3 regions of the Streptomyces sp. NPDC058052 genome follow, and region 2 is predicted to be linked to each of the others. Evidence: riboswitches for the same ligand, from Rfam matches in the RefSeq annotation. Region 2 holds a riboswitch; each other region holds the start of a gene.

Region 1 (3,261 bases), on a different contig from region 2:
GCTCCACCCCGCGGGCAGCCCCTCCGGCACGACGGCCACGGTGACGATCGTCGCCGAGCCCTCGCGTACGGGCACCCTCACGGACACCGCGACGGTCAGCGCCGCCCAGTCCGACCCGACGCCGGGCAACAACACCGCGACCCGCGCCACCACGGTGGACAACAGCCGTGGCTGCACGATCATCGGGACCAGCGGCGCCGACACCCTGAACGGCACGTACGCCGGTGATGTGATCTGCGCGCTCAGCGGCAACGACACCGTCAACGCGGGCTTCGGCAACGACACCGTCCACGCCGGGCCGGGCAACGACCGGGCGGACGGCAGCTACCACAACGACACCCTGATCGGCGGTCCGGGTTCCGACACCCTCCTCGGCGACTACGGCAACGACACCCTGAACACGGTGGACGGCGTGGCCGGCAACGACACCGCGAACGGCGGCCTCAACACGGACACCTGCACCACGGACCCCTCCGACACCCGCATCAGCTGCCCCTGACCCCTCCCTGCCGGGGCCCGCGACCGGAGCGGGCCAGGCCCCCCGCCCGGCCGGCGGCGCGCAGGACACCGCGCCGCCGGCCGGGCTCCGGCACGGGCCGGCGGCCCGAACCCGGCCGCCCGGAAGCGGCGGCTCGCCCGCGCCGGATCGTCATCTAAAATTCAACGCGGCTGCGGGGCCGCGACCTGCCGCGACGAGCGGTGGTCGCGGAACGGCCGGCCCACCGGTCGAGGAGAGCGATCCGGTCCAGGGAGGGGTCCCGGCCCCGAAGGACCACATGACGTTGATCACGAAAGCCCGGGGAATCGCCTGACCACCGGCGCGCGTCTCAGTGGTACGGGAGGCCCATCTCCCCGTCCACGTACAGAAGACCCCCAGGGAGAAGTGAGGTATGCCGGTGATCTGCGTCGGAGGCATGATCGGGATCGGCAAGACGAGTGTGGCCGAGCTGCTCGCGAAGGAGCTGGGCACCGAGGTCTTCTACGAGAGCGTGGACGACAACCCGATCCTCCCGCTGTTCTACTCGGCGAGCCCCGAGGAGATCCAGGCGAAGCGCTACCCCTTCCTGCTCCAGCTGTACTTCCTGCAGACGCGGTTCGCCGCGATCAAGGAGGCGTACAAGCAGGACGACAGCGTGCTCGACCGGTCGATCTACGAGGACTGGTACTTCGCCAAGGTCAACCACGACCTCGGCCGGATCAGCTCCCTGGAGATGCAGGTCTACGAGGGCCTGCTCGACGAGATGATGCGCGAGATCGAGGGCCTGCCGTACCGCAAGGCGCCCGACCTCATGGTCTACCTCAAGGCGGACTTCGAGACGGTGCTGCACCGGATCGGGCTGCGCGGACGCGACTTCGAGCAGGACGAGAGCCTCGTCGAGTACTACCGCACGCTGTGGACCGGTTACGACGAGTGGGTGCACCAGCACTACTCCGCCAGCGACGTCCTCGTCGTCGACATGAACCACACGGACGTCGTGAACAACCCCGACGACGCGGCCCGCGTGGCCCAGGAGGTCAGGAACGCCCTGGCGGCGGTCGCGCACCGCGCCTGACCCGCGGGGCGGCACCAAGATCCCTCTGTGGTAGCTTGCCCGGGCCAGTCGCACCTCTGTACGCACCGACGCGGTACGTGCACGGGTCAGGGAATCCGGTGGGAATCCGGAGCTGACGCGCAGCGGTGAGGGTGACGGGCGGGACATCGGCCACTGGACCCCCGAGGGGTCTGGGAAGGCGTCCCGTCCGGACGATCCCGAGTCCGAAGACCTGCTGGCGCCCCGGGGGGCGCGGGTCGCCGTCCGGGGAGCACCGTACGACAGGCTCCGCGCATGAGCCGTGACGCAGAGGACTCCCCACCGTGCCCTTCGCACCTCCCGTCCGTTCCGCCGTGCTGCTCGTGGCCGGCGCCGTTCTCGTGGCCGGCTGCGGCGCCGGCGCCCCCGCGGCCCCGGCCGGAGGGAAGGGGCCGGCCTCCGGACCGGGCCCCGTCGCCCTCGACAACTGCGGGCAGCGGGTCGAGGTCGCCCACACGCCGCGCCGCGCCGTCGCCCTCGACCAGGGCTCGGCCGAGATCCTCTTCTCGCTCGGCCTCGCCGACCGCATGGTGGGCACGGCCACCTGGACGGATCCCGTCCTGAAGGGCCTGGAGAAGGCGAACGCCACCGTCCCCCGGCTCGCCGAGCGCTACCCGTCGTTCGAGAAGGTGCTCGACACCGAACCCGACTTCGTCAGCGCTTCCTTCCTCTACACGCTGGGCAAGGGCGGTGTGGCGCCCAGGGAGCGGTTCACGCGGCTCGGCGTTCCCACCTACCTCTCCCCCACCGACTGCGTCGGCAAGGACAACAGCGGCGACGGCGACGGCGTCCGGACCGCGCCGCTGACCATGGACACCGTGTACGGCGAGGTCCGCGACCTGGCCAGAATCTTCGGCGTCCCGGAGCGCGGCGAGAAGCTCGTCGGCGAACTCCGCGCCCGCGTCACGAAGGCCACGGCCGGCGCCGACTTCGCCGGCGCCTCCGTCCTCTACTGGTTCTCGGACTCCCAGGGGCCCTACATGGCCGGATGCTGCGGCGCGCCGGGGATCGTCAGCGGGGTGCTCGGCGTGAAGAACGTCTTCGACGACACGAAGGAGGAGTGGCCGCAGATCAACTGGGAGACCGTCGCCGACCGCGACCCCGACGTGCTGGTGATCGCCGATCTGACCCGCAAGGCCCAGTCGGCCGAGAGCGCCGCGAAGAAGATCGAGTTCCTGGAGTCCCACCCCGTCACCCGGAACATGACGGCGGTGCGGAAGAAGCGGTACGTGATCCTCAGCGGCCAGGCCATGAACCCCACGATCCGCACCGTCGAGGGCATCGAGCAGGTGGCCGCCGCGCTGCGGACGTACGGGCTCGCGAAGTGACCCGGTCCCGTACGGCGGGAGACTCCGGACGGACGGCCGACGGCTCCCGCACGACGGCACGCTCCGGACGGACGGCCGACGACTCCCGTACGACGGAAGGCTCCGGACGGACCGTCCTCCGTGCCTCCCGGGCGCTGCCGCCCGTCGCCGGGGCCGCCGGGATCCTCCTTCTGTGCGCCTCCGTCGCCCTGGCCCTCACCATCGGTCCGGCGGACATCCGCGTCGCGGACGCCTGGTCCGTCGTCGCCTCCCGCCTCGGCGGGAACCCGTCCGGGCTGAGCCCGATCCGCGACGGCATCGTGTGGGACCTGCGGCTGCCGCGCACCCTGCTCGCGGCCGTCTGCGGTGCCGGACTCGCGGTG
Region 2 (3,261 bases):
AGCCCCGCGAGGAGGCCGGCCGTCGCCGCGAGGAACGGGCGGGAGACCGGTGCCTCGGGCAGCAGCACCCGCAGCGTCCCGTCGTAGCCGCGCCCGGCCAGACCGGTCTGCAGCCGCTGCGCCCGGTCGAAGGCCCGCACGAACGAGGTCGCGCCGAGCCCGGCCAGCGACCGCCAGACGGCCGCCCGGGTCGTCGCCCCGAGCCGCGCCGCCTGCGCCTGCCGCACCTTGGCCTGCGCGTCGAGCAGCAGGAACACGATCCGGTACATCACCAGGGCCACGTCCACCACCGGCGCCGGCACCCTGGCCCGCACCAGGCGCGGCAGCACGTCGGACACCGGCGTGGTGAACGCGAACAGCAGCACGCCCAGCGAGGCCGAGGCCGTCCGCAGCAACAGTTCCCCGGCGTGCGCCGGCCCGTCCGGAGCCCAGGCCACGGCGCCGCCGGGCCCGCCCACCGCGAACAGCAGCGGGACGGCGCCCGTGACGCAGAAGCCCAGCGGGATCCGGAAGGCCCGCCACAGCTGCCGCCCCGGCACACCGGCCGGGCCGAGCAGCACGGAGAGCGTGGCCGCCGCGACCAGGAGCGCCCCGGGCCACGGCGGCAGACACACCGCGCAGAGGGTCAGGCCGAAGCCGAGCACGGCCTTCTCCGCCGGATGGCGGCGGCGCCAGCGACTGCTGTGCGCCGCCGCGTCGATCGGCAGCATCGGCGGCTACGCGTCCGCGCCCGCGCCCGGGGCGCCGCTCTCCTCGCGGGCCGCGGCCCGCTCCTCGCCCTGCCTCCGGCCGCGCCGCAGCCCGAAGTAGTAGGCGAGGACACCGGCGCCGAGCGCCGCCTGGAGGGCGAACAGCGCCGACTCGATCTCGCCGGACGGCGGCTCGTACAGCGGGCTGAACCACGGCTCGTAGTCCGGCCGGATCTCCGTGATCGCCGTCTCGGCCTCCGCGTCGGCGCCGGTGAACGGCTCCTCCTTGTGGTCGCCGAGACCGAGCGCCAGCGGCAGCACCGCCAGCGCCGCCACGAGCGCCAGCAGCAGGGTGTTGATCTTCGCGTTCCGGCTCATCACGCCGCCGCCTCCTCGCGTCGCTCGGACTTCGGCCGGGCGAGCACGCCGAGCCGCAGCAGGTCGCCCTTGCTGGACTGCGTGAGCAGCCGCACCACCAGGACGGTCAGCAGCCCCTCGCTCACGGCGAGCGGGATCTGCGTCACCGCGAAGATGGAGCCGAACTTCGCCAGCGAACCGGCGATGCCGCTGCCCGGGTCGGGGAACGCGACGGCCAGCTGGACGCTGGTCACGCAGTACGTCGACAGGTCGGCGACGAACGCGCCGAAGAACACGCTCACCATCAGCGGCGCTCCGGACCGCTTCAGCAGCACATAGGCGCCGTATCCCGCCCAGGGCCCGACGATCGCCATCGAGAAGACGTTCGCCCCCAGCGTGGTCAGCCCGCCGTGGGCGAGCAGCAGCGCCTGGAACAGCAGCGTGATCGTCCCGAGCACCGCCATGATCGGCGGCCGGAACAGGATGGCACCGAGCCCCGTACCCGTCGGGTGGGAACAACTTCCCGTCACCGACGGCAGTTTGAGCGCGGACAGGACGAACGTGAAGGCGCCGGAGGCGCCGAGCAGCAGGGTGGACTCGGGGTTGGCGCGCACCTCGCGGGTGAGCGCGCGGACGCCGTGGACGACGAACGGGGCCGACGCGACGCCCCAGGCGGCCGCATGGACGGGGGGCAGATACCCCTCGGCGATATGCATGATCGGGAGACCCTCTCCAGCACCTCGTGGATGGACAACGCGCCCTGGCCGGTCTCCTGGCTGACGGTAGTGACGCCCGACTCCGCCTTCCCACCCCGCGACGGTCTCCCGCGGCGGAGCAGTGGCTTCCCCGAGGGGATGGAGCCGGACCTCCCGATCACAGTGGCGAGGGCCGCACCGGTACTGCACCGGTTTCCCGAACACCAAGGCGCTGTGACATTAGTGTGTTGACCTGCTTCATCACAATGCGGGGTCGGTCACGTGCGCTGCGGAGTCCCCGTACCGGATCCGCCGCCGGGGCCCGTCAGACCTTGCGGTAGCCGTACGCCTCCGAGGCCGCGGCCGTCACCGCGGCGAGGTCGCCGCCGGCGCTCGCCGTCACCAGGGCGGCCACCGCGCCCTCCACGAAGGGGGCGTCCACGAGCCGTGTGCCCTCCGGGAGTTCGTCGCCCTCCGCGAGGAGCGCCTTCACGGTGAGGACCGCGCTGCCCAGGTCCACCAGGACGGCCACCCCGGCCCCCGCGTCGACGTCCCGCGCGGCCGCGGTGACCAGGTCGGCGCTCGTGCCGAGCCCGCCGTCGGGCGCACCGCCCGCCGCCGCGAGCGGTGCCAGGTCGCCGCCGCCGGCGAGTCCCCGCGCCAGCTCCGCGACCGCCGCCGCGACGGCCGCGCTGTGCGAGACCAGCACGATGCCGACCCGGTCCGCGCTCATCCGGCCGCCACCTCCTCCAGCGCGGCGAACAGCAGGGCGGAGGACGTCGCCCCCGGGTCCTGGTGTCCGACCGACCGCTCGCCGAGATAGCTGGCCCGCCCCTTGCGGGCGCGCAGCGGGACGGTCGCGAGGGCGCCTTCCCCGGCGGCGGTGCGGGCCGCCGCGAAGGACTCGGGCAGGGCCGCCACCGCGGGGGTCAGCGCGTCCAGCATCGTCTTGTCGCCCGGGACGGCCCCGCCGAGCTGCCCGACGGCCGCGACGCCGGCCGCCAGCGCCTGAGCGAGTTCGGCCCGTGTGACCTCACCGGCCTCGCCGAGCGCCTTGCCGGCCCGCCGCAGCAGTGTCCCGTACAGCGGGCCGGAGGCCCCGCCCACCGTGGAAATCAGCTGCCGTCCGGCGGCGACGAGGACCGCGCCCGGTGTCGCGGGCGGTTCCTCCGCCAGCGTCCCGGCCACCGCCGTGAACCCGCGCCGCAGGTTGGCGCCGTGGTCCGCGTCGCCGATCGCCGCGTCGAGCTCGGTCAGCCGGCCGGCCTCGCGGTCCACCGCCTCCGCCACCGCTCCCATCCAGCGCACCACGAACGCGGCGCCGTAGGTCTCCGTCATCGCCCGCTCACCGTCCCCAGCGCAGCGCGGCCGTCGACACCGGCGCGTCCCACAGCCGCAGCAGCTCCTCGTCCGCCGCGCACACCGTCACCGAGCACCCCGCCATGTCGAGCGAGGTCACGTAGTTCCCGACCAGCGTCCGCGCGACCGGCACCCGGCGGGCGTCCAGCACCCGCCGCACC
Region 3 (3,261 bases), on a different contig from region 2:
CAAGGTCACCGCCATCATCGGCATGATCCTGATCTGCGCCGGCATCCTCACCCTCGGCTTCTCCGACGCCGGTGACACCGCCTCCATCACCCACCTGTGGGACCTCGGCGGCTTCTTCGCCGGCGAGAACGGCATCGCCTCCACCCTCATGACCCTCCAGATGGTCATGTTCGCCTTCCTCGCGGTCGAGCTGGTCGGCGTCACCGCCGGCGAGTCGAAGGACCCGAAGACCGTCCTGCCCAAGGCCATCAACACCGTGCCGTGGCGCATCGCCGTCTTCTACGTCGGCGCGCTCATCATGATCCTGTCGGTCGTCCCGTGGACCCACTTCAAGCCGGGCGTCTCGCCGTTCGTCGCCGCCTTCGAGGAGATGGGCCTCCAGGCCGGCGCCGCCATCGTCAACTTCGTCGTCCTGACGGCCGCGCTCTCCTCCTGCAACTCGGGCATGTACTCCACCGGCCGCATGCTGCGCGACCTCGCGCTCAACGGCCAGGGCCCGAAGCTCTTCACCCGCCTGACCAAGCGCGGCACCCCGCTCGTCGGCACCACCTTCTCGGCCGCGCTGATGATGGTCGGCGTCTGGATCAACTACCAGTGGCCCGGCGACGCCTTCAACTACGTCGTCTCCTTCGCCACCATCTCCGGCATGTGGGCCTGGATCATGATCCTGGTCTGCCAGATCCGCTACCGCCTCAAGGCCGACCGCGGCGAACTGCCCCAGTCCTCCTTCAAGGCCCCCGGCGGCATCTGGGCCAGCGTCTTCGCCCTCGCCTTCATCGGCCTGGTCGTCGTGACCATGGGCATGGACGCGGGCAACCGCGTCGCCCTCTACGGCGCCCCGGTCTGGGGTCTGCTCCTCGCCGTCTCCTACCTGGTCCTCAAGGCCCGCAACCCCGAGGGCGCCGCCTTCGTCAAGCGGTCGTAACAAGGGTCGCGTCCAGCATCCGGGCCGTTCCGTACCACTCCTCGGTACGGAACGGCCCGTCTGCTTATCCTGTCGGCATGCTGACCATCACCCGGGCCCTGTACGACCGGATCGTGGAACACGCCCGCGCGGACCACCCCGACGAAGCCTGCGGCGTCGTCGCGGGACCGGTCGGCGCGGGCCGCCCCGAGCGGTTCATCCCGATGCTCAACGCCGCCCGCTCGCCCACCTTCTACGAGTTCGACTCCGCCGACCTCCTCAAGCTCTACCGCGAGATGGACGACCGGGACGAGGAGCCCGTGATCATCTACCACTCGCACACGGCGACCGAGGCGTACCCGTCCCGCACCGACATCACCTACGCCAACGAGCCCGGCGCCCACTACGTGCTCGTCTCCACGGCCGACACCGACGCCGCCGGACCCTTCCAGTTCCGCTCGTACACGATCGTCGACGGCGTCGTGACGGAGGAGGACGTGAAGGTCGTCGAGGAGTACGCGTAGCCGTACCCCTCCCCGCGCGTCCGGACCAGTAGTCTGTGCGCGACCTTTCAGGGCGGCAGGACCCAGGAAGCCGGTGACGAATCCGGCGCGGTCCCGCCACTGTGACCGGCCCCCGCCCGGGGGCCGCCAGCCAGGAACTGACCTGCCGCCTTCTCACCACCGATCGGGGACGTGGAAATCCCCGGAGGAGGCTCCGCCATGACCTGGCGTCACCGGCTGCCGCTCGCCGCCGCCCTGCTGCCCCTGCTCGCCGCCTGCACCGCCGCCCCCGCGAGCGCCCCCGGCACCGCGAAGCCCGCGCCCGGCTTCCCGTACGAGATCACCAACTGCGGCACGACCACCACCCTCCAGGCCCCGCCGAAGCGCGCGGTCACCATGAACCAGCACGTCACCGAGGTGATGCTCGCCCTCGGCCTGGAGAAGTCCCTCGCCGGCACCGCCTACCTCGACGACGCCGTCCTCCCCGCCTACGCGAAGGCGTACCGCTCCGTCCCCGTCCTCGCGAAGGAGTACCCCTCCAAGGAGGCCCTCCTCGCCGCGAACCCCGACTTCGTCTACGGCGGCTACACCAGCGCCTTCGACGCCAAGGCCGGCCGGAGCAGGGACGACCTGGCCGACGCCGGCGTCGCCACCCGCCTCAACACCGAGTACTGCACCACCGGCGCCGTCTCCGTCGACGACCTCTACCGCGAGATCACCGAGGTCGGCCGCACCTTCGGCGTCCCCGACCGCGCCGAACGGTGGAACGAGGACGCCCGCGCCACCCTCGCCGCCACCGGCCGGCGGATCGAAGGCGTGGAACCGGTCTCCGTCTTCGTCTACGACAGCGGCGACAAGACCGCCTTCACCGCCGGCGGCCGGGGCATCGGCAACGACGTCATCGCCCGCGCCGGCGGCCGCAACGTCTTCGCCGACCTCGACAAGCCCTTCGGCGACGCCTCCTGGGAGGAGGTCGTCGCCCGCAGGCCCGAGGTCGTCCTCATCTACGACTACGGCTCCACCACCGTCGAGCAGAAGAAGCGCCGCCTCCTCGACGACCCCGCCCTCAAGGACGTCCCCGCGATCAGGAACCACCGCTTCGCCGTCCTCCCGCTCTCCGACACCGTCCTCGGCGTCCGCGTCCCCGCCGCCGTCGGCAAGCTCGCCGCCCAGCTCCACCCGGCCACCCGCCGATGACCACCGGAACCCGCCCCGCCCGCCCGGAGACCGCCCCCGCCCCCGCGCGGCGGCCCGCGCCCGGGCGGGCCCGGTACACCGCCGTCGTCGCCGGACTCCTCGCCGCGCTCGCGGCCGCCGTCCTCGCCTCCCTCGCGCTCGGCTCCGTACGGATCCCGCCCGGCCAGGTGCTCGACGCCCTGACCGGGCGGGCCGGCCCCTCCCCGTACCGCACGATCGTCCTCGACGTACGGCTGCCCCGGGTCCTGCTCGGCGCCGTCGTCGGCGCCGGGCTCGCGGTCGTCGGCGCCGTCCTCCAGGCCCTCGTACGGAACCGGCTCGCCGACCCCTTCCTGCTCGGGATCTCCTCCGGCGCCTCCACCGGCGCCGTCCTCGTCATCGTCCTCGGCATCGGGGCGACGACCGCCCTCGCCCTCCCCGCCGGCGCCTTCGCCGGCTCCCTCCTCGCCCTCGTCCTCGTCTACGGACTCGCTCGCCGCGGCTCCACCATGAGCGGCCCCCGGCTCGTCCTCGCCGGCGTCGCCGTCTCCTACGTCCTCTCCGCCCTCACCACCCTCCTCCTCGTCACCGCCGGCCGGCCCGAGCACTTCCAGGAGGCCCTGTACTGGTCCCTCGGCGGACTCGGCTCCGCCCGCTGGGACACCCTCGCGCTCCCCA

What was found. A riboswitch is a leader RNA that binds a small molecule or an ion and turns the genes downstream of it on or off. The one in region 2 is predicted to bind cobalamin.
Region 1: linked by a shared signal. The riboswitch ahead of ACFVU3_RS19745 (ABC transporter substrate-binding protein) and the one ahead of ACFVU3_RS30105 (energy-coupling factor ABC transporter permease) in region 2 are both predicted to bind cobalamin.
Region 3: linked by a shared signal. The riboswitch ahead of ACFVU3_RS25505 (ABC transporter substrate-binding protein) and the one ahead of ACFVU3_RS30105 (energy-coupling factor ABC transporter permease) in region 2 are both predicted to bind cobalamin.

What each region holds. Positions count from the first base shown of each region.
Region 1 covers NZ_JBHVRX010000013.1:110,412-113,672, reverse strand. Annotated here, with positions in the region: gene ACFVU3_RS19755 (calcium-binding protein) at 1-499, shown strand, start outside; gene ACFVU3_RS19750 (deoxynucleoside kinase) at 891-1,553, shown strand; cobalamin riboswitch at 1,642-1,766, shown strand; gene ACFVU3_RS19745 (ABC transporter substrate-binding protein) at 1,856-2,899, shown strand; gene ACFVU3_RS19740 (FecCD family ABC transporter permease) at 3,034-3,261, shown strand, end outside.
Region 2 covers NZ_JBHVRX010000027.1:79,651-82,911, reverse strand. Annotated here, with positions in the region: gene cbiQ (cobalt ECF transporter T component CbiQ) at 1-710, opposite strand, end outside; gene ACFVU3_RS30110 (energy-coupling factor ABC transporter substrate-binding protein) at 717-1,067, opposite strand; gene ACFVU3_RS30105 (energy-coupling factor ABC transporter permease) at 1,067-1,762, opposite strand; cobalamin riboswitch at 1,791-2,013, opposite strand; gene ACFVU3_RS30100 (PTS-dependent dihydroxyacetone kinase phosphotransferase subunit DhaM) at 2,067-2,474, opposite strand; gene dhaL (dihydroxyacetone kinase subunit DhaL) at 2,471-3,079, opposite strand; gene dhaK (dihydroxyacetone kinase subunit DhaK) at 3,087-3,261, opposite strand, start outside.
Region 3 covers NZ_JBHVRX010000020.1:46,859-50,119, reverse strand. Annotated here, with positions in the region: gene ACFVU3_RS25515 (amino acid permease) at 1-925, shown strand, start outside; gene ACFVU3_RS25510 (Mov34/MPN/PAD-1 family protein) at 1,003-1,428, shown strand; cobalamin riboswitch at 1,451-1,589, shown strand; gene ACFVU3_RS25505 (ABC transporter substrate-binding protein) at 1,627-2,604, shown strand; gene ACFVU3_RS25500 (FecCD family ABC transporter permease) at 2,601-3,261, shown strand, end outside.